Regions from separate parts of the Pseudarthrobacter scleromae genome, predicted to be linked through region 1. Evidence: riboswitches for the same ligand, from Rfam matches in the RefSeq annotation. Region 1 holds a riboswitch; each other region holds the start of a gene.

Region 1 (5,955 bases):
TTCAGTTCCTGCCTCATGGCGCCACCGGTTCCCCGGCAGCCATCCGCAGCTCGGTTCCACCCAGCGCGGCGGTGAACTCGGCGTCGTGCGTCACGGACACCACGGCGGTGCCGCCATCCAGGAGCTCGGACAGGAACGAGGCCAGCTCCGCCCAGGTGTTGGCGTCCTGGCCGAACGTCGGCTCGTCCAGCACGAGCACGCGGGGATGTGCCGCCAGGACCGTGGCCACGGAGAGGCGCCGCTTCTCGCCGCCGGACAGCGTATAGGGGTTCGCGTCCACGAGGTGGGTCAGCCGCAACCGCTCCAGCAGCTCGTCCACGCGCTCCTCACCGTGCCCCAGGTGCCGCGGACCGAACAGGAGTTCGTCCAGCACCTTCCCGGTGACGAACTGGTGCTCTGGCTCCTGGAACACGGTGCCAATCCGCTCGATGAGCTGCTCGGCTTTCCACTTATAAGGGTCTATCCCGGCGCCACGGCTGAGGTCCAGGGTGGCGGACACCTTTCCAGCCACGGGCTCCAGGAGTCCCGCAAGGGTCAGCGCAAACGTTGACTTGCCCGCGCCGTTGGCGCCTGTGATGGCCAGCGCCTGCCCTGCCCGGACCTGCGCGGAAATATCGTGCTGGACGGGCGCTGGGGGCACCTTCCGAAAGCCGCTGCGGCGCGGACGTTCCCGGGAAACCGCAAGGTGTTCGGCCGCCAGCAGGAGGCCGCCGGAGCCGGCAGCCGGGTTGCCCGACCTTGCACGCGTCTCAGGAACATACCCGGGCACCCACACACCGGCCGCCGCCAGCATGGTCCGCGCGTCCGCGAGCACCCGGTCCGGAGGACCGTCAAGCAGCACGGCATCATCAGTGGCGCTGCCCGGCTGCAGCACCACGATTCGGTCCACCAGGTCCTTCCACACGGACACCCGGTGCTCCACCACAACCAGCGTGGCACCGGTTTTGTCCAGGCAGCGGCCCACGGCGTCGCGGACTTCCAGCACACCGGCAGGGTCCAGGTTCGCCGTGGGCTCGTCGAGCAGAATCAGGCCAGGCCGCATGGCGAGGATTCCTGCCAGCGCCAAGCGCTGTTTTTGCCCGCCGGACAGGGCCGACGTCGGGTGGTCCAGCGGCAGGTGGGAAAGTCCGACGTCGTCCAGCGCCTCGTGCATGCGGGCCCAGATGGCTTCGCGGGGCACGGCGAGGTTCTCGGCGCCGAAGGCGACGTCGTCGCCAACGCGGGAGAGGACAACCTGCGTCTCCGGGTCCTGCTGCATCAGTCCGGCCCGGCCGCGCTGCTCGCGGGGCACGGCACCGTCAACCAGCAGCGAACCCGTCTCGTCGGACTCGCTGGCGTCGCCGCCGTCGTCTATGTCCCCCAGTACCCCTGCCAGGGCATGCAGGAGCGTGGACTTGCCCGCGCCGGATGGCCCCAGGAGGAGCACGCGCTCCCCCGGGCGGATCTCCAGGTCGAGGCCACGGACGGCCGGCTTGGCGCGCCCCGCATGGCGCCAGCCCCAGCCGCGGGCTGTGACGGCAGCCGGACGCACCGCGACGGATGCCTCGTGCCGCGAAGGGGCGCCCATCAGGAGAAGACGGGCTCCGTTGCCGCCTTGCGTGATGCAAAGGAGCTCAGGACCCCTGTCCTGGCCAGGCCGCGGGTGGCCATCCAGGACAGTGCTCCGGCGATGATGGCGCCGGAGATGGCGGTGAAGATGATGTAGGCCAGCTTGTCGCCGGCGGCGTAGGCGATGTTCCAGCCCCACGGCGCGAAGGAGTCGTTCAGGCCGCAGAAAAGGCCGGCGGCGGCGCCGGCAAGCAGTGCCACGGGCAGGTTGAACTTCCGGTACACGAAGATGGCGAAGATGATCTCGGCACCCAGGCCCTGGACGAATCCTGAGAACAGAACGGACGCCCCGTACTGGGAGCCCATGAACAGTTCACCTGTGGCGGCCACCGTCTCGCAGAAGAGCGCGGCGCCTGGCTTGCGGATGATGAGCATGCCCAGGACGGCCGGGATCATCCAGCCGCCGGCGATCAGGCCGGTCAGGGGCGGGTAGACGGCGTTCATGGGTCCCGAGACTGCGGCCGCCCCCTGGGACCAGGCCCAAAAAATGACGCCGCCGGCAACGGCAATAAGGGCCGCCACCACGATGTCCACGACGCGCCAGGACTTGCGGGCGGGCTTCTTGACTGCTGTTGTTGCCATGTGATCCTCCTGAGGAACAGGAGGGGAAAGTGGACGCGGCTACCGGCACTGCTGCCGCTGCGCGCACTTCGAGAACTCGACTCCCTTGCGCCGGTACTAACCGGATCAGGTTCGAGGGTCTGCGGCTGTCCGCACTCTCAGCGCCCACCTGCGGTCCCTGGCATGGCCAGTGATGCCGACGGCGGCGCTCCCCTGTCGTTGAATGATTCTGTTTGGTGAAATATCCGCCCTGTTGGGCGTGGTCCAGTTTACCGCAGGGAGGGGTAGATTGTGGGCCATGACTGCGAATCCACCAGATGTGACCGAGTACGATCCGGATTCCCGCGATGCCCAGCCGGAGGGATCCCTTGAAGCCTTGATCGCCCGGATCGAGGCGGAGATCCGGGAGCTCCAATTTCCCGGCTTCTCCCTGGACGACTCCCTGAACTTGGGACTGCTCCTGGTGGAGCTGGGCAAGGAGCGCGGGCTCCCCATCGCCATCGACATCACCAAGGGCGAGCAGGTCCTCTTCCACGTGGCCCTGCCGGGGGCAACGCCGGACAACGGGCACTGGATCCGGGCAAAGAAGCGGACCGCCGCCCGGTACGAGGTTCCTTCCCTGCTGGTGGGGCTGCGCGCCCGGCGCGGCGGCGGACGTATTGAAGACAACGCCTGGTTCGACCAGGCCCTCTACGCCGCGCACGGCGGCTCTTTCCCCGTGTACGTCACCGGGGTGGGCGCCGTAGCAACCGTCACCGTGTCCGGATTGCCGCAGGTGCAGGACCATGACCTGGTGGTCGAGGCACTCCGCGACATCCTCCGGTCGGCTGGCGCGGAGTGACGCCCTGAAAGCCTGCACCGCGCGGCGCCCTGCCGGCCAGGGATGACAGGTTTTTCCTGGCATGGACACCCCTGCAAGGCCGGGAGTACATTCGAGCGCAGTGGCGGGTGATCAATCCAGGAGGGCGTCGTGACCGGTCCAGCAACCGAGAACCAGGTCCGGGCGGCGCTGGACAAAGCCTGGGACGAGATGATTTTCATCGGCCCGGACCACCCCTACTATTCCCTGCTGGCGGAACTGGTGTCCGCCGTCGGGAAGTCCTGGCAGCAAGGCTACGACCACGGCCGCCGCGGAGGTCCGTACACAAACCCCTACTCATGGGCCGGCCCGGAAGGCTAGTGGCCGGCGCACAAACACCGGCAGAATACAAAGCCTGCTTAGCAATTATTTAGTAATCATGCTTACTATGTTGTCTCCAGGGTTTGAGGAGTACAGCACATGTCAGCCAGCATCCGCCGGGTAGGCGCCCGAACAGGCCTGCAGAAGGCTGCGCTCGCAACGGGCGCCGTGTTCTGCCTGGCCGGCATCCTGGGATTCATTCCCGGCGTCACCTCACACTATGACGCGCTCCACCTGGCCGGGCACGGATCAGGAGCGCTGCTGCTCGGGATCTTCCAGGTGTCCGTCCTCCACAACGCCGTGCACCTGCTCTTTGGACTTACCGGCGTCCTCATGTCGCGCTCGCACCCGCAGGCACGGAACTTCCTCATCTACGGAGGCGTCATCTACCTAATCCTCTGGCTGTACGGCCTCCTGGTCGGTGACACCACTCCGGCGAACTTCCTCCCCGCAAACGATGCCGACAACTGGCTCCACCTGGTTCTTGGCCTGGCCATGATTGCCCTGGCCATCATGCTCGCCCGTGGACCAGACCCGGCCGCTGCGGGAGACGGCTCCGACGCCGGCACCTCCAGCATCGCCTCGTCTCCAGCGCCCGGCACCAGCGGCCGCTGACCACCATCTTCCGGCCCCCAGTGCAGGGGGCACGGAACCGGCACACGCCAGACCTGAAGGAGCACCATGAAAATCCCAGCAGCACGGGGTCCCGTCAGCGCCGCATTATTCAGCACCCTCGCGGAGCTGCCGCGCACGGACGGGGGCGCCCTTGAGGCCCTGCACCGGACGGTGGCCGGCCATCTTCCCGAAACCCTGGACATCATTGGCGACGACGACCTCCAGCTGACGCTCTTCTGCCTCTACGAGCTCCACTACTCGGGCCTTGAGGGCGTGGGTGACGAATGGGAGTGGGCCCCGGAACTGATCCGGGTGCGCCAGCTGCTGGAAAAACCGTTCGAAGCCGCGCTCCGGGAGGCTGCCGCGGCCGCCGCCGGTGACCTGGACCTTCCCGCCGGACCCGGTGTCACCAGCGACGCAGTGGCAGACATCCTGTTCGGCCTGGCTGCACGCGACACCGGCCCCAGCCTCTCCCGGTATGTGGCCCGGAAGGCCAGCCTGGGCCAGCTCAAGGAATTCCTGATCCACAAGTCCATCTACCAGCTGAAGGAAGCCGACCCGCACACCTTCGCCATCCCGCGGCTCTCCGGCAGGCCGAAAGCGGCACTGGTGGAAATCCAGGCGGACGAGTACGGCGGTGGACGGCCCGAGCGGATGCACAGCGCCCTTTTTGCCCGCACCATGCGGGGCCTGGGAATGGAGGACCGGTACGGGGCATACGTGGACGCCGTCCCCGCGGTCTCCCTCGCTGCTGTGAACCTGATGTCCCTGTTCGGCCTGAACCGCCGGTTGCGGGGAGCCATCACGGGGCATCTGGCCATCTATGAGATGACGTCCTCCCAGCCCAACCGCCTGTACGGCAGGGGCTTCCGACGGCATGGATTCGATACGGACGTCACCCACTACTTCGACGAGCACGTGGAGGCCGACGCCGTCCACGAGCAGATTGCCGGCCGGGACCTTGCGGGCGGGCTGGTTGAGGCCGAACCCCACCTGCTGGCGGACGTCCTGTTCGGAGCCACCGCGGTCATGGCCGTGGACGGCAGGCTGTCCGCGCACATCCTGCAGTCCTGGGAAAACGGCGGGACCTCGCTGAGGCAGGCATTGCCTGCTGCGGCCTGAGCATCAGGCCATGAACACCACTGAAGGCCCTACGCAGGCAGCAACAAAGACTTCCACCAAATTTCCCAGCAATCCGCAGCAGGAGCAAAGATGAACCAGGAACCCACCGAGAGCTCCATTGTGGTTTGCCCCGACGGGCCCCTTATTGTGCGCGGCGACTTTGAGCTCGTCACGCCCTCCGGCGAACCGGTTCCCCGTGACCGCAAAACCGTGGCGCTGTGCCGGTGCGGCGCCTCAGCCATCAAGCCCTATTGCGACGGCACCCACAAGATGATCAAGTTCCGCACCGAACCCCCGTCAGACTGAACAAGCGACGCGGCACGCTGGGCAAGGGACCCGGCAAACGCCAGATAGGCTAGGAACAGCCCGTTTTCCGCCCGCAAGGAGTACTAAGGAATGAACCTTTTCATCAAGCTGCTCGGCACCGGCGTGAGCCTCGGCGCCGGCTTCGTCGGCACCAAGCTGGTCAACACCATCTGGGAAAAGTCCACCGGGCGCAAGCCGCCTACCGGCAAGGACGAGGACGTCCCCACGAGCCTGCAGTCCGCGCTGACGTTCGCGCTGATCTCGGCCTCTGTCAGCACCATCATCCAGGTCCTGGCCAACCGCGGCACCCAGCGGGCCATCACCAGGTTCGCCAAGAGCCAGGACATCGTCTAGCACGCAGTCCAGCCCCAATAGCCCCGGCCAACCGGGCTGTTTCTACCGCTCCCGCTCGCGGGGCCACCCTCACCAGCACTCAGCCGTCGCCGGAACCGTCCTCACGGGCGGCTTTGGCGGCGGCTTTTTGCACCACGGCCTCCAGCTCGTCGGAGGTGAGGAGTTCGCGGTGCAGGTGCTTGGTACGGTAACCCGCACGGCCCACCATG
Region 2 (5,955 bases), on a different contig from region 1:
CATGCCAAGTACGGGGCTGGCGTGCCCGCCGGGGTTTCCGTGGCCGTGGCAGCCCTGGCATGGATCATCCTGATGGCCGCCGGATTCGGATACCTGCCGGGACGCACCTGGATCCCCTGGGTCCTGCCGATCGTGCTCGGAGCCGCGTCCGCAACGGCGGCCGCCATCTACCTGGGCCGTTCACGTGCGCGCCAGGATACAGAACGGCTCACGGCAATCCTTCGGGCCTGAGGCTTGCCGGGCACCTCGTGCAGCGCACTTCAAGCCCACCGGCAGTGGCCGCTATCCCCTTGGGGGTGGCGGCCACCGCCGGTTAAGGACACAGGGGCTGGTGGCGCGGACGCTCAGCGACCCGACTGTTCTGCTGGGGGCAACCAACGCTGTGCAGCCAGCTAATGCCCCTGCACGTACTTTGCGGGCTCTGCCTTGGCGCCCGCCGCTGCCCCTGCTTCACTTGCTGCCGCGGCTGCGGCGAGGTCCCGGCCGGTCACCTGTCCCCCGGCGTCGTGGGACGTGTAACGGATAAAGACGCGGTTGTAACGCCAGTCGAGGTCCGGATGGTGGTTCTGTTCCTCAGCCAGGCGTCCGACGGCGGCAATCAGCTCAAGTGCGGCAGCCGCCGTCGGCATCTTGAAGACAGTGACCAGCCCGCCGTTGCCGGCCCGCCAGTCAGGCAGTTCAGCCAGGGCTTCGTCGATCCGTTCCGGGGGAAGTGCATCTTTGCCGGCCACTGCTGCTCCTGGGATCAGGGCGCCGGCCGGCAGAAGGCGGGCCTACAGGAACTCGGCCCGGCCCTCCATTGCCGACGACGCCAGCGCATGTTCACGGCGGGGTATGCGACCAGCCGCTTTCGCCAGCCTACCGGCGATGACGGCGTGCTTGAAGGCCTCCCCCATCAGGGCAGGGTTCTGCGCCCGGGTCACCGCCGTGGCCAGGAGCACGGCGTCGCAGCCCAGTTCCATGGCGAGGGCTGCGTCGGAGGCCGTGCCGATGCCCGCGTCAAGCACCACCGGTACCGAGGCCCGGGACACGATGAGCTCGATGTTGTGCGGATTGAGGATGCCCAGGCCGGTGCCGATGGGCGAGCCAAGCGGCATCACAGCGGTGGCTCCGAGGTTCTCCAGCCGCAGGGCCAGCACGGGGTCGTCATTGGTGTACGCGAAGACCTTGAATCCCCTGTTGACCAGCTGCTCTGTGGCGTCCACGAGCTCCACGGCGTCCGGCAGGAGGGTGTGTTCGTCGGCGATGACCTCAAGCTTCACCCAGTCGGTTTCCAGGGCCTCCCGTGCGAGTTCAGCGGTCAGCACAGCATCACGCGCAGTAAAACACCCCGCGGTGTTGGGCAGGACCCGGATGCCGTGGTCCACCAGCAGCTGGAACAGCGAACCCGCCTCATCCGGCGAATAGCGGCGCATGGCCACGGTGGTCAGTGAGGTGCCGGAGGCCAGGAGTGCGGCGCCCAGGCCGTCCAGGCTGGGCGCGCCGCCGGTGCCCATGATGAGCCGGGATGACAGTGGGACGCCGTCGATCACCAGGGGGTCCTGGACACCGGAGAGCTGGCTGTTGGTAATGGTGGTTCCGGTCATGGTGGTCAGCCTCCCTGTACTGCCGTGACAAGTTCGACGTCGTCGCCCTCGGCGAGCGCCGTGGCGGACCACAGGCTCCGGGGCACCACCTGGGCGTTGCGGGCTACGGCCACACCCAGCTTCCGCCCGTCCGTGGCCCGGCCGTCCGCGGCCAGTGGACGGCCGGTGACCTCGCTGACGAGCGCGGTGATGGAAGCGTCGTTGGCCACGGTGTGGCCGCTTCCGTTCAGGGTGATATTCATGCTGTCTCCTGGGTGTTGGGTGGGGTTGCAGCCGCTTCAACCAGGTGGGAGGGAGCAGCGGGAAACCGGCCGGGGTTGAACGGGGCCCACCGGGGGTCCTCGATGCCGTCCATGAGTTCGCGGCAGATTGCGGCCGCAGCTGGGGTGAGCAGGATGCCGTGCCGGAAGAATCCGGTGGCAATGATGAGCCCTTGCACGTGGCGTGACCCTTGGGCGCCGGGCATTTCAGACGCCGTCTGCAGGTCCTCAGGTCCTCCGGGCAGCGGCACCCTTCCGAGCAGCGGGGCGTTGTCCGGTGTGCCGGGCCGGGCGCGGGCCGTGCACTCGAGCAGCTCCAGCTCAGCGACCGCGGGCACCAGCACCTGGGCATCGCGGAGAAGCTGGTATACGCCTCCTGCCGATACCGCCCCGGCGCTGGAGCCCGCCCCCCTGCCCAACGCGTCCTCACGCTGGGTTGCCCCGATCACCACTGTTCCGTCCTGCCGCGGAACGATATATACGGGGACACCGCGCACGAGTCCGCGGATGGTGGAGGTCACCAGGGGCCTGAGGTGCGCCGGTACCGCAAGTCGAAGGATGTCCCCATGGACCGGCCGCAGCGGCAGGTGCAGGCTCACTGGCAGTCCGGTGAGTCCCGGGGCGTGCAGTCCGTTGGCCACCACCGTCTCCCCGGCCAGCACGGTACCCCCGCCCTCCAGGGCTACCCCGGCTACGGCCCCGTCCTGCCAGAGCAGGCCGGCTGCCTTGTCCGGCACGGCGAATCCCTCTGCGGCGCGGGCAACGCCGCTTCCGGTCGCGCGGGCACCCCCCGCCAGGGCCCGGCGGAGGCAGGCCACCAGCAGCCGGGGGTCCACCTGGTGGTCCCCCGGCGTATCCAGCGCACAGGCAATGCCCGGACTCAAGAGGGGCTCGCGGCGCCGGGCCTCGCGGATGGTGAGCGGTTCAACCGTGAGGCCGTTGGCCTGCTGGACGGCACGCAGGTCCAGCAGCGCCCGCCTGTCCGCGGCATCGGCACCCACGGCGAGGGTCGGCGTCGTAAGATATCCGGGATTCGAGTCCGCGGCCGCAGCGAGGTCCGCAGCGAAACCGGGCCAGCGGGCGGAGGCTTCGAGCATGAGTTCCAGGAGGTCCTCCTCCTGGTAGTGCAGTTCGCTCACCGGCGCAAGCATCCCTGCGGCCGCCCAGCTGGCTCCGGAGCCGGGGGCGTCGTCGATCACCACCACCGAACGGCCCGACCGCCTCGCCTCCCAGGCGATGCCGTGGCCGATGGCTCCTCCGCCGATCACCGCAACGTCGGTTGTGATTGTGGAGCCGGAAGACGGGGGGCCGCTTACGGCATGCACGTCAGGCATCGGTAGTCTCCTTCCCTACGCCGGTATTAACCGGATCAGGTCAAGCGGTCGGCTCTGACGCCCTCTCAGCCCGGCGCTTTGTGACAGCTGCCGCGGCTCCCGCAGTACGAGCCCAGTGTAAAGGAATTAGGCTGGCTCCCATGAATGTGTCCCACCCCCCTGCCGCCGCTTCCCGTCCGTCCGGAACAGACGCCTTTATCAACGCGGAGGGCAGCGCCGGGCTGCACAGTGCGCGCCTTTACCTCTGCACGGACGCGCGCCGCAGCAGGGGCGACTTCGAACAGTTCGTGGATGCCGCATTCGCTGGCGGCGTGGACATCATCCAGCTCCGGGACAAGTCCATCGAAGCCGCCGAGGAGCTGGAACTTTTAGCGATCCTAAAGGAGGCGGCGGTCCGCCACGGCAGGCTATGGGCAGTCAACGACCGCGCCGACATTGCCGTGCTGTCAGGAGCGCCGGTGTTCCACATCGGGCAGAAAGACCTTCCCCTCAAGGCAGCCCGGACGCTGCTGAACGGGAACGCCGCCATCGGCCTGTCCAGCCACAGCCCTGAACAGGTGGATGCCGCCCTGGCCGCGGCCGCCGGCCCGGCGGCGCTCGACTACTTCTGCGTGGGCCCGCTGTGGGCAACACCCACCAAACCCGGCCGCGCCGCCGTCGGCCTGGACCTGGTGACGTATGCGGCCGCCGCTTCAGCGGCGCAGGGGCAGGGACAGTCCGACGGCGGCGTGCCCTGGTTCGCGATCGGCGGGATAGACCACGGCAACGTGGAACAGGTGGTGGAAGCCGGGGCCAGCAGGATCGTGGTGGTCCGGGCCATTACGGAAGCCGACGATCCGGCAGCCGCAGCCGCATCGCTGCTCGACGCGCTGGACGCCGCCCGCCCGTGACGCGGCGCCGGATCTGCGGCGCATCCCGCGGGCGGTTCCCTGCACTATTCGCGGAATTCGGGCTACGCTGATTTTCGTGTCACATCATCGGCTGGCCCCCAGTGTCCACGAGCACACCAACGCCCTCGAGGCTGCACTCAGCGCCCTGCGGACGGAGCTTGAGCTGCCGGGCGACTACCCGGAAGATGCCGTGGAGGACGCCGAGGCCGCGGTGTCGGCACTGCAGCTGCCGTCCCATGACCTGACGGGCATCGACTTCATCACCATCGATCCGGCGTCGTCCACGGACCTTGACCAGGCGCTCCACATTGAACGGGACGGCAGCAGCTACCGCGTGCTCTACGCCATCGCCGACGTGCCCTCATTCGTGGCTCCCGGCGGTCCCCTGGATGCCGAGACGCGGCGCCGCGGCCAGACTTTCTACACCCCGGACGGCCGCATTCCGCTGCACCCGGAGGTCATCAGCGAGGGCGCCGGAAGCCTCCTGCCGGGGCAGGACTGTTCCGCGTTCGTGTGGGACTTCCGCCTTGATGCCCGCGCCGAGGTCACAACCGTGACGGTCAGGCGGGCTCGGATGCGCAGCCGCGCCAAGCTCAGCTACAAGGGTGCCCAGGCGGAACTGGACGGCGGCAGCCCTTCAGACGTCCTGGTCCTCCTCAAAGAGGTGGGGCTCAAGCGCGTGGAGCTGGAGCGTGCCAGGGAGGGTGCCAGCCTGAACATGCCGGACCAGGAGATTGTCCAGCTTCCCGACGGCGGCTACCGGATTGCCGCGGCCCCGCAGCTTCCGGTGGAGGACTGGAACGCCCAGATCTCGCTCATGACGGGAATGGCGGCGGCGCAGCTCATGCTGGCCGGCAAAGTGGGCATCCTCCGCACCATGCCCTCACCGGACGAGCGTTCCCTGCACCATTTCCGGCTCCAGACGGAGGCACTTGGGAAGCCCTGGGACGGTGAGGTCAGCTACGGCGAATACCTCCGCAGCCTGGATCCCACCGATCCCCGCCAGCTGGCCATCATGCACTCAGCGGGAATGCTCTTCCGCGGTGCGGCGTATACGGCGTTCGACGGCACGGTCCCTGAGGACGCCGTGCAGTCAGCCATCGGGGCCGCCTACGCCCACACCACCGCACCGCTGCGCCGCCTGGTGGACCGCTTTGTCCTGGTGACCTGCGAGGCCCTGTGCAACGGCGGCGAGGTGCCCGGCTGGGTCCGTGAGGCGCTGCCGTCGCTTCCCGAGATCATGGCCAGCTCGGACCAGTTGGCGTCCCGGATGGAACGCTTGGCCCTGGACACAGTGGAGGCGGCGCTCCTCGTGAACCACATCGGACAGGAGTTCGACGCGATCGTGATCTCCGGATCCAAGCCCCAGAAGGAAAACGGGAACGGCGGCAACGGAAAGAACGGCAACGGCAACGGCGGCTCGGGCATCATCCAGATTGCCGAGCCTGCCGTCACGGCCCGTTGTGCCGGCGAACTGGTGGCCGGAACCAAGGTCCGGGTACGCCTGGTGTCCTCCGACATTGCCACCCGGGAAGTGCATTTCGAGCTGGTCCCGTCCTTGTCCTGAGAGGGGCGGTTCTTCCTGCGGGTAGGCAGGCACACCGGGCCAAAGCCGGGTTTCCGTCCCCGTGCGGCTAGACTGAAGAGGTAGAAATGGATGCCCGGTCGTTGATTTCCTTGATTTGAAACCAACAAGCCCGCCCCTACGCGATCTTGAGATACACCCGCTGGTCACCAGTGCCAGCATTTTAGATAGCCCGCGATCGGCTTCCACTGGAATTGCTTGCGCGCCTGAGCGTGCTCCGGAACGGCCTTGGGCCGGCCCGTTGAGCAGGCAGCGCCAATGCCCAAATGAATAAGGAAACTCCACGTGAGTGAATTGCAT
Region 3 (5,955 bases), on a different contig from region 1:
TGCTGGAATCCCTTGGGGACGACGGCCGGGGCACCGCCGGCGGGCACGTCGTGGCGCATGCGCAAGGAGCCATCTCCGCCATGATGGCCGCCGTCGAACGTCCGGACCTTGTGTACTCGCTGACCCTGGTGGAGCCGGCCTGCCTGTCCCTGACCGCTGAACTGCCGGCCACGGCGGCGCACATCGGGCTGATGCAGCCCCTGTTCAACGCCCGGCATCAACTCAGTGACGAGGATTTCCAGCGCGAGTTCGTCCGCAGGGTCTATGCCACCGACCTGCAGCAGCCGGTGACTGCCGAGGAGAAGCGTTCTGCCAGGCGGCTGCGGCTGCAGGCGCCGTCCTGGGAAGCCCCGCTGCATATCGTTCCCGGCGTGCCCACGCTCGTCCTGACCGGCGGCTGGGAGCCGCTCTACGAGGAGATCGCCGGCTACCTCCGTGAGACCGGGGCGGTTCACCGCACGGCCGCCGGCGGCCACCGGCCCCACGACTCCCCGGAAGGGGACCGCATCATCCGTTCGTTCATCAGCGACTCAGGCCGCGTGGAGGCACGCGCCTCCTGATCCCGCCCGAACCTGCCCTCCACAGGAGCCCGTCCGGCCGGCCCCCAATGACCAGCCGGACGGAACCTGCAGGCTCCTACCGCCCCGGCGGAACGCTCAGCTCCGGCAGATAAACTTTCCCGCCGGCAGCCAGGAATTCTTCGCTCTTGCCCCGCATGCCGGCTGCCGCTTCAGCAAGGGCTGCCTGTGCCTCCGCGGATCCGTATTCGTCCCGGATGTCCTGGCTGATCCGCATGGAGCAAAACTTGGGCCCGCACATGGAGCAGAAGTGTGCCGTCTTGGCCGGTTCGGCCGGGAGGGTCTCGTCGTGGAAGGCCTCGGCCGTCTCCGGGTCCAGCGACAACGCAAACTGGTCACGCCAGCGGAACTCGAAGCGTGCCTTGGACAGTGCGTCATCACGTTCGTGGGCGCCCGGGTGGCCTTTGGCAAGGTCTGCCGCATGGGCAGCGATCTTGTACGTGATCACCCCTGTCTTGACGTCGTCCTTGTTGGGCAGCCCCAGGTGTTCCTTGGGCGTGACGTAGCACAGCATCGCCGTGCCGTAGCGGGCAATTTCCGTGGCTCCAATGGCGGAGGTGATGTGGTCATAGCCCGGGGCAACGTCGGTCACCAGCGGGCCCAGCGTGTAGAACGGTGCGCCCTTGCACAGCTCCTGCTGCCGTTCAACGTTCTCCCTGACCAGGTGGAACGGAACGTGTCCAGGACCCTCCACCATCACCTGGACGTCGTACTCCCAGGCACGCTGCGTGAGCTCGGCGAGGGTGTCCAGCTCGGCAAACTGCGCGGCGTCGTTGGCATCCGCCGTCGCGCCCGGCCGCAGGCCGTCGCCCAGGGAAAACGCGACGTCGTACCGCGCGAAGATCCCGCAGAGCTCGTCGAAGTGCGTGTAGAGGAAGTTCTCCCGGTGGTGCGCCAGGCACCACCCCGCCATGATTGATCCGCCGCGGGACACAATGCCGGTGACGCGGTTGGCGGTCAGGGGAACGTACCGGAGCAGCACGCCGGCGTGGATGGTCATGTAGTCCACGCCCTGTTCGCACTGTTCGATGACGGTGTCGCGGAAGATCTCCCAGGTCAGGGCGTTGGCCTCGCCGTTGACTTTCTCCAGGGCCTGGTAGATGGGGACGGTGCCGATCGGGACAGGCGAGTTGCGGATGATCCATTCCCGGGTGGTGTGGATGTCCTCGCCGGTGGAGAGATCCATGACGGTGTCGGCGCCCCACCGGGTTGCCCACTGCAGCTTGTCCACCTCTTCGGCGATTGAACTGGTCACTGCAGAGTTGCCGATGTTGGCGTTGATCTTCACCAGGAAGGCCTTGCCGATGATCATCGGCTCGGATTCGGGGTGGTTGATGTTGTTGGGAATGATGGCCCGTCCTGCGGCGAGTTCGCTCCGGACCAGTTCAACATCGCAGTTTTCCCGCAGCGCCACGAAGCGCATTTCCGGGGTTATGACGCCCTGCCGTGCGTAGTGCATCTGTGTCACGGTCCGTCCCTCGACGGCGCGGCGGGGCACGGGAGGCGCTCCCTTCCACTCCGCGCTGGCGGCGCCGCGGCGCACGGCCGAGCGGCCGTCGTCGAGCAGGTTCCTCTCCCTGCCGCTGTACGCTTCCGTGTCTGCCCGCGCCTCGATCCAATCCTTGCGGAAAGGAGGAAGACCCTGAACGGGGTCGCTCCCCGGACCGGCCGTCCGGTAAGTCCGGAACGGCTGGTTCGGAACGCCGTTGGGGGACGGCTCCAACGCGATTTCCGTCACGGGAACACGGATACCGGTCCCGGCGTCCTCGAGGTAGGCCAGGGAATGGGATTTCAGGGATTGCGTCACCGGGGGCGGGTTCCCGTCAGTGGTGGCACCCGGGGTGTTGCGGGCAGGGTTCAGCTGCTGATTTGGTGTATTCAAGGAATACTCACTTCCTTCGCCGGCATTACCCGGACAGGTTCGACGGTCGCAGGCTGCGTCAGCCCGATCTCAGCCCCTGCAGGGGCACCCGTGTGGTCAAGATGAAAGCTACCACAGCCTTTCTTTCGGAGCTTGTCACATTGCCGGTGCTAGCCTGACCGGGCAGGAAAGAGGTGCACATGGCAGAAATCATCGAGTTCACGGGGACGGTCCTGACCGGACCCGGGAGTGGACAGCGCGGACTGTGGTCTGTTGACGGGCGCCTGACGTTCCGCCGGCCGGCAAAGGCCCCGGACCGGATCCTGGCGGGATGGGTGCTGCCGGGCTTCGTGGATGCCCACTGCCACATCGGGCTCGGCGTGGGAGGGGCGGTGGATGCTCCGACCGCCGAAGAGCAGGCGCGGACGGACCTGATGGCCGGCACACTGTTGATCCGTGACGCAGGTTCCCCTGCTGACACGCGGTGGCTGCAGGACAGAAAAGACGTCCCGGTGCTGATCCGCGCCGGACGCCACGTTGCGCGCACGCGCCGGTACCTGCGGGGTTTCGCTGAGGAAGTCGAACCGGAGGGCCTGGTGGAAGCTGTCCGTAAACAGGCCAGGGAAGGCGACGGATGGGTCAAGCTCGTGGGGGACTGGATTGACCGCGACGCCGGCGACCTCGCGCCGTCGTTCCCTGCCGCCGTCGTCCGCGATGCCGTCTTGGCCGCCCATGACGAAGGCGCACGCGTTACCGCCCACTGCTTCGCGGAAGAGACGCTCGATGACGTGCTGGACGCCGGCATCGACTGCGTCGAGCACGCCACCGGCCTCCTGCCGAGGCACCTGCCCAGGTTCGTGGAGCAGAAGGTGCCCATTGTGCCCACCCTGGTCAACATCGCCACGTTCCCGGACATTGCTGCCCAGGCGGCGCCCAAGTTTCCGCGGTATGCGGCGCACATGCGTTCACTGTGGGAACGGCGGAAGGAACGGGTGCTTGAGGCGTTCGAGGCAGGCGTGCGGATCTACGCCGGGACCGACGCCGGCAGCGTGATCAGGCACGGCAGGATCGCCGACGAGATCCTGGCCCTCCATGCTGCGGGCCTGCCCATGGCGTCTGCCCTGGACGCCGCGTGCTGGAGTGCGCGGGAGTGGCTGGGCGCGGACGGCCTGGAAGAAGGGGCGCGGGCAGATGTTGTCGTGTGCCGGGAAGACCCGCGGAAGGTACCGGAGGCGGTCCATGGCCTGGCGCACGTTGTCCTGGGCGGTCGGGTCATCCGCTGAAAAGATATCCGGCCCGGGACTTGGAATAAATTGAAGCTTCAAGTAATTTTAAGAGTGTAAGGGCTGCCGACCGGAAGGCCCACAGCACCGGGAGTTATCAATGACTGCACAAGCCGCAAGCCAGGACCTTCTGCCTGCCGACCTCGCCATGGGCACCGTGATGCTCAAGGTGGGCGACATGGAGGTGATGACCGATTACTACCAGCGCGCCCTCGGCCTGGAGGTCATTGCCGAGCAGGACGGCGGAATCTACCTCGGCCGGCTGCAGAAGCCGCTTGTGCACCTGGCTCCCGCGCCCGGGCTGAACCTTCCGGGCAGGGGAGAGGCCGGCCTGTTCCACACTGCGCTGCTGTTTGAGAACCAGGCAGACCTGGCCGCCACCATCGCCACCGCCGCCCGGTTCGAACCGCGCTCGTTCACCGGCAGCGCCGACCACCTTGTCAGCGAAGCCTTCTACTTCAACGACCCCGAGGGCAACGGCATCGAGCTCTACTGGGACAGGCCGCGCAGCAACTGGTCCTGGAACGGCACTGACGTGGTGATGGACAGCCTGGCCCTCCCGCCGCAGCGGTACCTCGAGCAGCACCTGACGGAAAATTCCCTGGAGCGCCAGCTCGGGTCCGTGGCGGGCGTCGGCCACGTGCACCTCCAGGTGGGCGACGTCCAGACGGCCCGCGACTTCTACGTGGGGACCCTCGGCTTCGAGAAGACCGCCGGCTGGCACGGACAGGCCCTGTTTGTCTCTGCCGGCCGCTACCACCACCACATGGCCATGAACGTCTGGAACAGCCGCGGGGCGGGACCGCGCAAGGACACCCTCGGCCTGGGCGAGGTCCTTATCGAGGTGCCGTCAGGGGACGACGTCGGCTCCCTCGCCGACCGCCTCAAGGTCGCCGGCGTTGCCGCGCACCACACCGGAGCCGAACTCCGCTTCGAGGATCCGTGGCGCAACCGCATCCGTGTGGCTGTGCGCTGAGCACCGGCTGTGCCACGCATGATTCCAACCAGGCTGAATCCGAACTGGGCTGAATTCGAACTAGGCTGAATTCGAACGGCCGGGCAGGAGCAGCCTCCCGGCGGCACCACCGCCAACGGAATGAGGGCAATCCCCATGGGCTTCACCGAGATCTTTGTTGCCACCCACGACGCAGCACTGAAGCGTGCCGGCGTCCTTGACGGCGGCGGCAGCGCTCCCGCAGGTGACGCGGTCCGGATCCCGGACATCAGCGATTTCGAAGTGGAGCAGCTGGGCGACCTGGCCGGTACCGCCGTGCACGCCGGAGGAGCGGATTACGAACTGACCATGGTGGATGTGGGCAGCGATTCGCTCCTGGCCGTGCCCCCGGCCATGGTGCGCGCCCTGGCGGACCTGCTGTCCTATGAAACCGAAGGGGAAGGCGACATCCTCGAAGAGGTTGCCGAACAATGGGCCGCGCAGGATGACATGCCGTTCGGCGCTGCAGAGGCGCGGACCTACGTGCAGCGGCTGGCCGAACTCGCCAGCGGAATTGACGACTCGGAGCGCACCGGCCTGTACGTCTGGTCCGCCTGAGCTGATCCGGCCGGAACCTCCAGCCGGCGTCGCCCGTGTCACGCCGCGCCGAGTCGAAATCCTGGCGCTGATCTGGCACAATAAACAGGTACTCGATCTGCGTGGCCCCTCTCTCCGCGTCTGGATCCTGTCCTTCGAGCCCGCAAGTATGGCCCGCCCCACGGGTGCAGAACGCCGGGTTCACCCCCTTTTCTGAAACAGGAGTGACCACAACAGTGGCCGTAAAGATTCGCCTTAAGCGCTTTGGCAAGATGCGCGCACCGTACTACCGCATCGTCGTCGCGGACTCACGCACCAAGCGTGACGGCCGCGCCATCGAAGAGATCGGCAAGTACCACCCCACCGAAGAGCCCTCATACATCGAGGTCGACTCCGAGCGTGCCCAGTACTGGCTGTCCGTCGGCGCCCAGCCGTCCGAGCAGGTTGCCGCGATCCTCAAGATCACCGGCGACTGGCAGAAGTTCAAGGGCCTGCCGGGCCAGGAAGGCACCCTGAAGACCAAGACCCAGAAGGAAGCCTTCGTCGCCCCGGAAAAAGGTTCCGTGATCATCCCGGAAGCCATCACCAAGAAGGCATCCAAGTCTGATGCAGCCGAAGCTCCCGCCGAGGCCGAAGCAGAGACCACCGAGGCTGAGTAGATTGCTGGCAGAAGCGCTGGAACACCTGGTCCGCGGAATCGTT

Evidence for each region. Region 1 has a riboswitch for thiamine pyrophosphate ahead of IEX33_RS13565 (ECF transporter S component). Riboswitches for the same ligand answer to the same signal wherever they lie in the genome.
Region 2: another riboswitch for thiamine pyrophosphate. It lies ahead of IEX33_RS03395 (FAD-dependent oxidoreductase); the one in region 1 lies ahead of IEX33_RS13565 (ECF transporter S component).
Region 3: another riboswitch for thiamine pyrophosphate. It lies ahead of thiC (phosphomethylpyrimidine synthase ThiC); the one in region 1 lies ahead of IEX33_RS13565 (ECF transporter S component).

The regions. Positions count from the first base shown of each region.
Region 1 is NZ_BMKV01000005.1:55,280-61,234, reverse strand. Features, by position in the region: gene IEX33_RS13575 (energy-coupling factor transporter transmembrane component T family protein) at 1-17, opposite strand, end outside; gene IEX33_RS13570 (ABC transporter ATP-binding protein) at 14-1,567, opposite strand; gene IEX33_RS13565 (ECF transporter S component) at 1,567-2,190, opposite strand; TPP riboswitch at 2,255-2,394, opposite strand; gene IEX33_RS13560 (heme-degrading domain-containing protein) at 2,468-3,010, shown strand; gene IEX33_RS13555 (hypothetical protein) at 3,140-3,349, shown strand; gene IEX33_RS13550 (DUF4383 domain-containing protein) at 3,449-3,964, shown strand; gene IEX33_RS13545 (iron-containing redox enzyme family protein) at 4,031-5,086, shown strand; gene IEX33_RS13540 (CDGSH iron-sulfur domain-containing protein) at 5,177-5,392, shown strand; gene IEX33_RS13535 (DUF4235 domain-containing protein) at 5,483-5,746, shown strand; gene mnhG (monovalent cation/H(+) antiporter subunit G) at 5,826-5,955, opposite strand, start outside.
Region 2 is NZ_BMKV01000001.1:708,348-714,302, reverse strand. Features, by position in the region: gene IEX33_RS03415 (hypothetical protein) at 1-231, shown strand, start outside; gene IEX33_RS03410 (4a-hydroxytetrahydrobiopterin dehydratase) at 393-731, opposite strand; gene IEX33_RS03405 (thiazole synthase) at 774-1,586, opposite strand; gene thiS (sulfur carrier protein ThiS) at 1,592-1,828, opposite strand; gene IEX33_RS03395 (FAD-dependent oxidoreductase) at 1,825-3,180, opposite strand; TPP riboswitch at 3,176-3,293, opposite strand; gene thiE (thiamine phosphate synthase) at 3,321-4,070, shown strand; gene IEX33_RS03385 (RNB domain-containing ribonuclease) at 4,147-5,637, shown strand; gene IEX33_RS03380 (DEAD/DEAH box helicase) at 5,941-5,955, shown strand, end outside.
Region 3 is NZ_BMKV01000001.1:1,029,899-1,035,853, forward strand. Features, by position in the region: gene IEX33_RS04785 (alpha/beta fold hydrolase) at 1-560, shown strand, start outside; gene thiC (phosphomethylpyrimidine synthase ThiC) at 637-2,460, opposite strand; TPP riboswitch at 2,455-2,562, opposite strand; gene IEX33_RS04795 (amidohydrolase family protein) at 2,640-3,722, shown strand; gene IEX33_RS04800 (VOC family protein) at 3,823-4,698, shown strand; gene IEX33_RS04805 (hypothetical protein) at 4,834-5,274, shown strand; gene rpsP (30S ribosomal protein S16) at 5,490-5,912, shown strand; gene IEX33_RS04815 (RNA-binding protein) at 5,914-5,955, shown strand, end outside.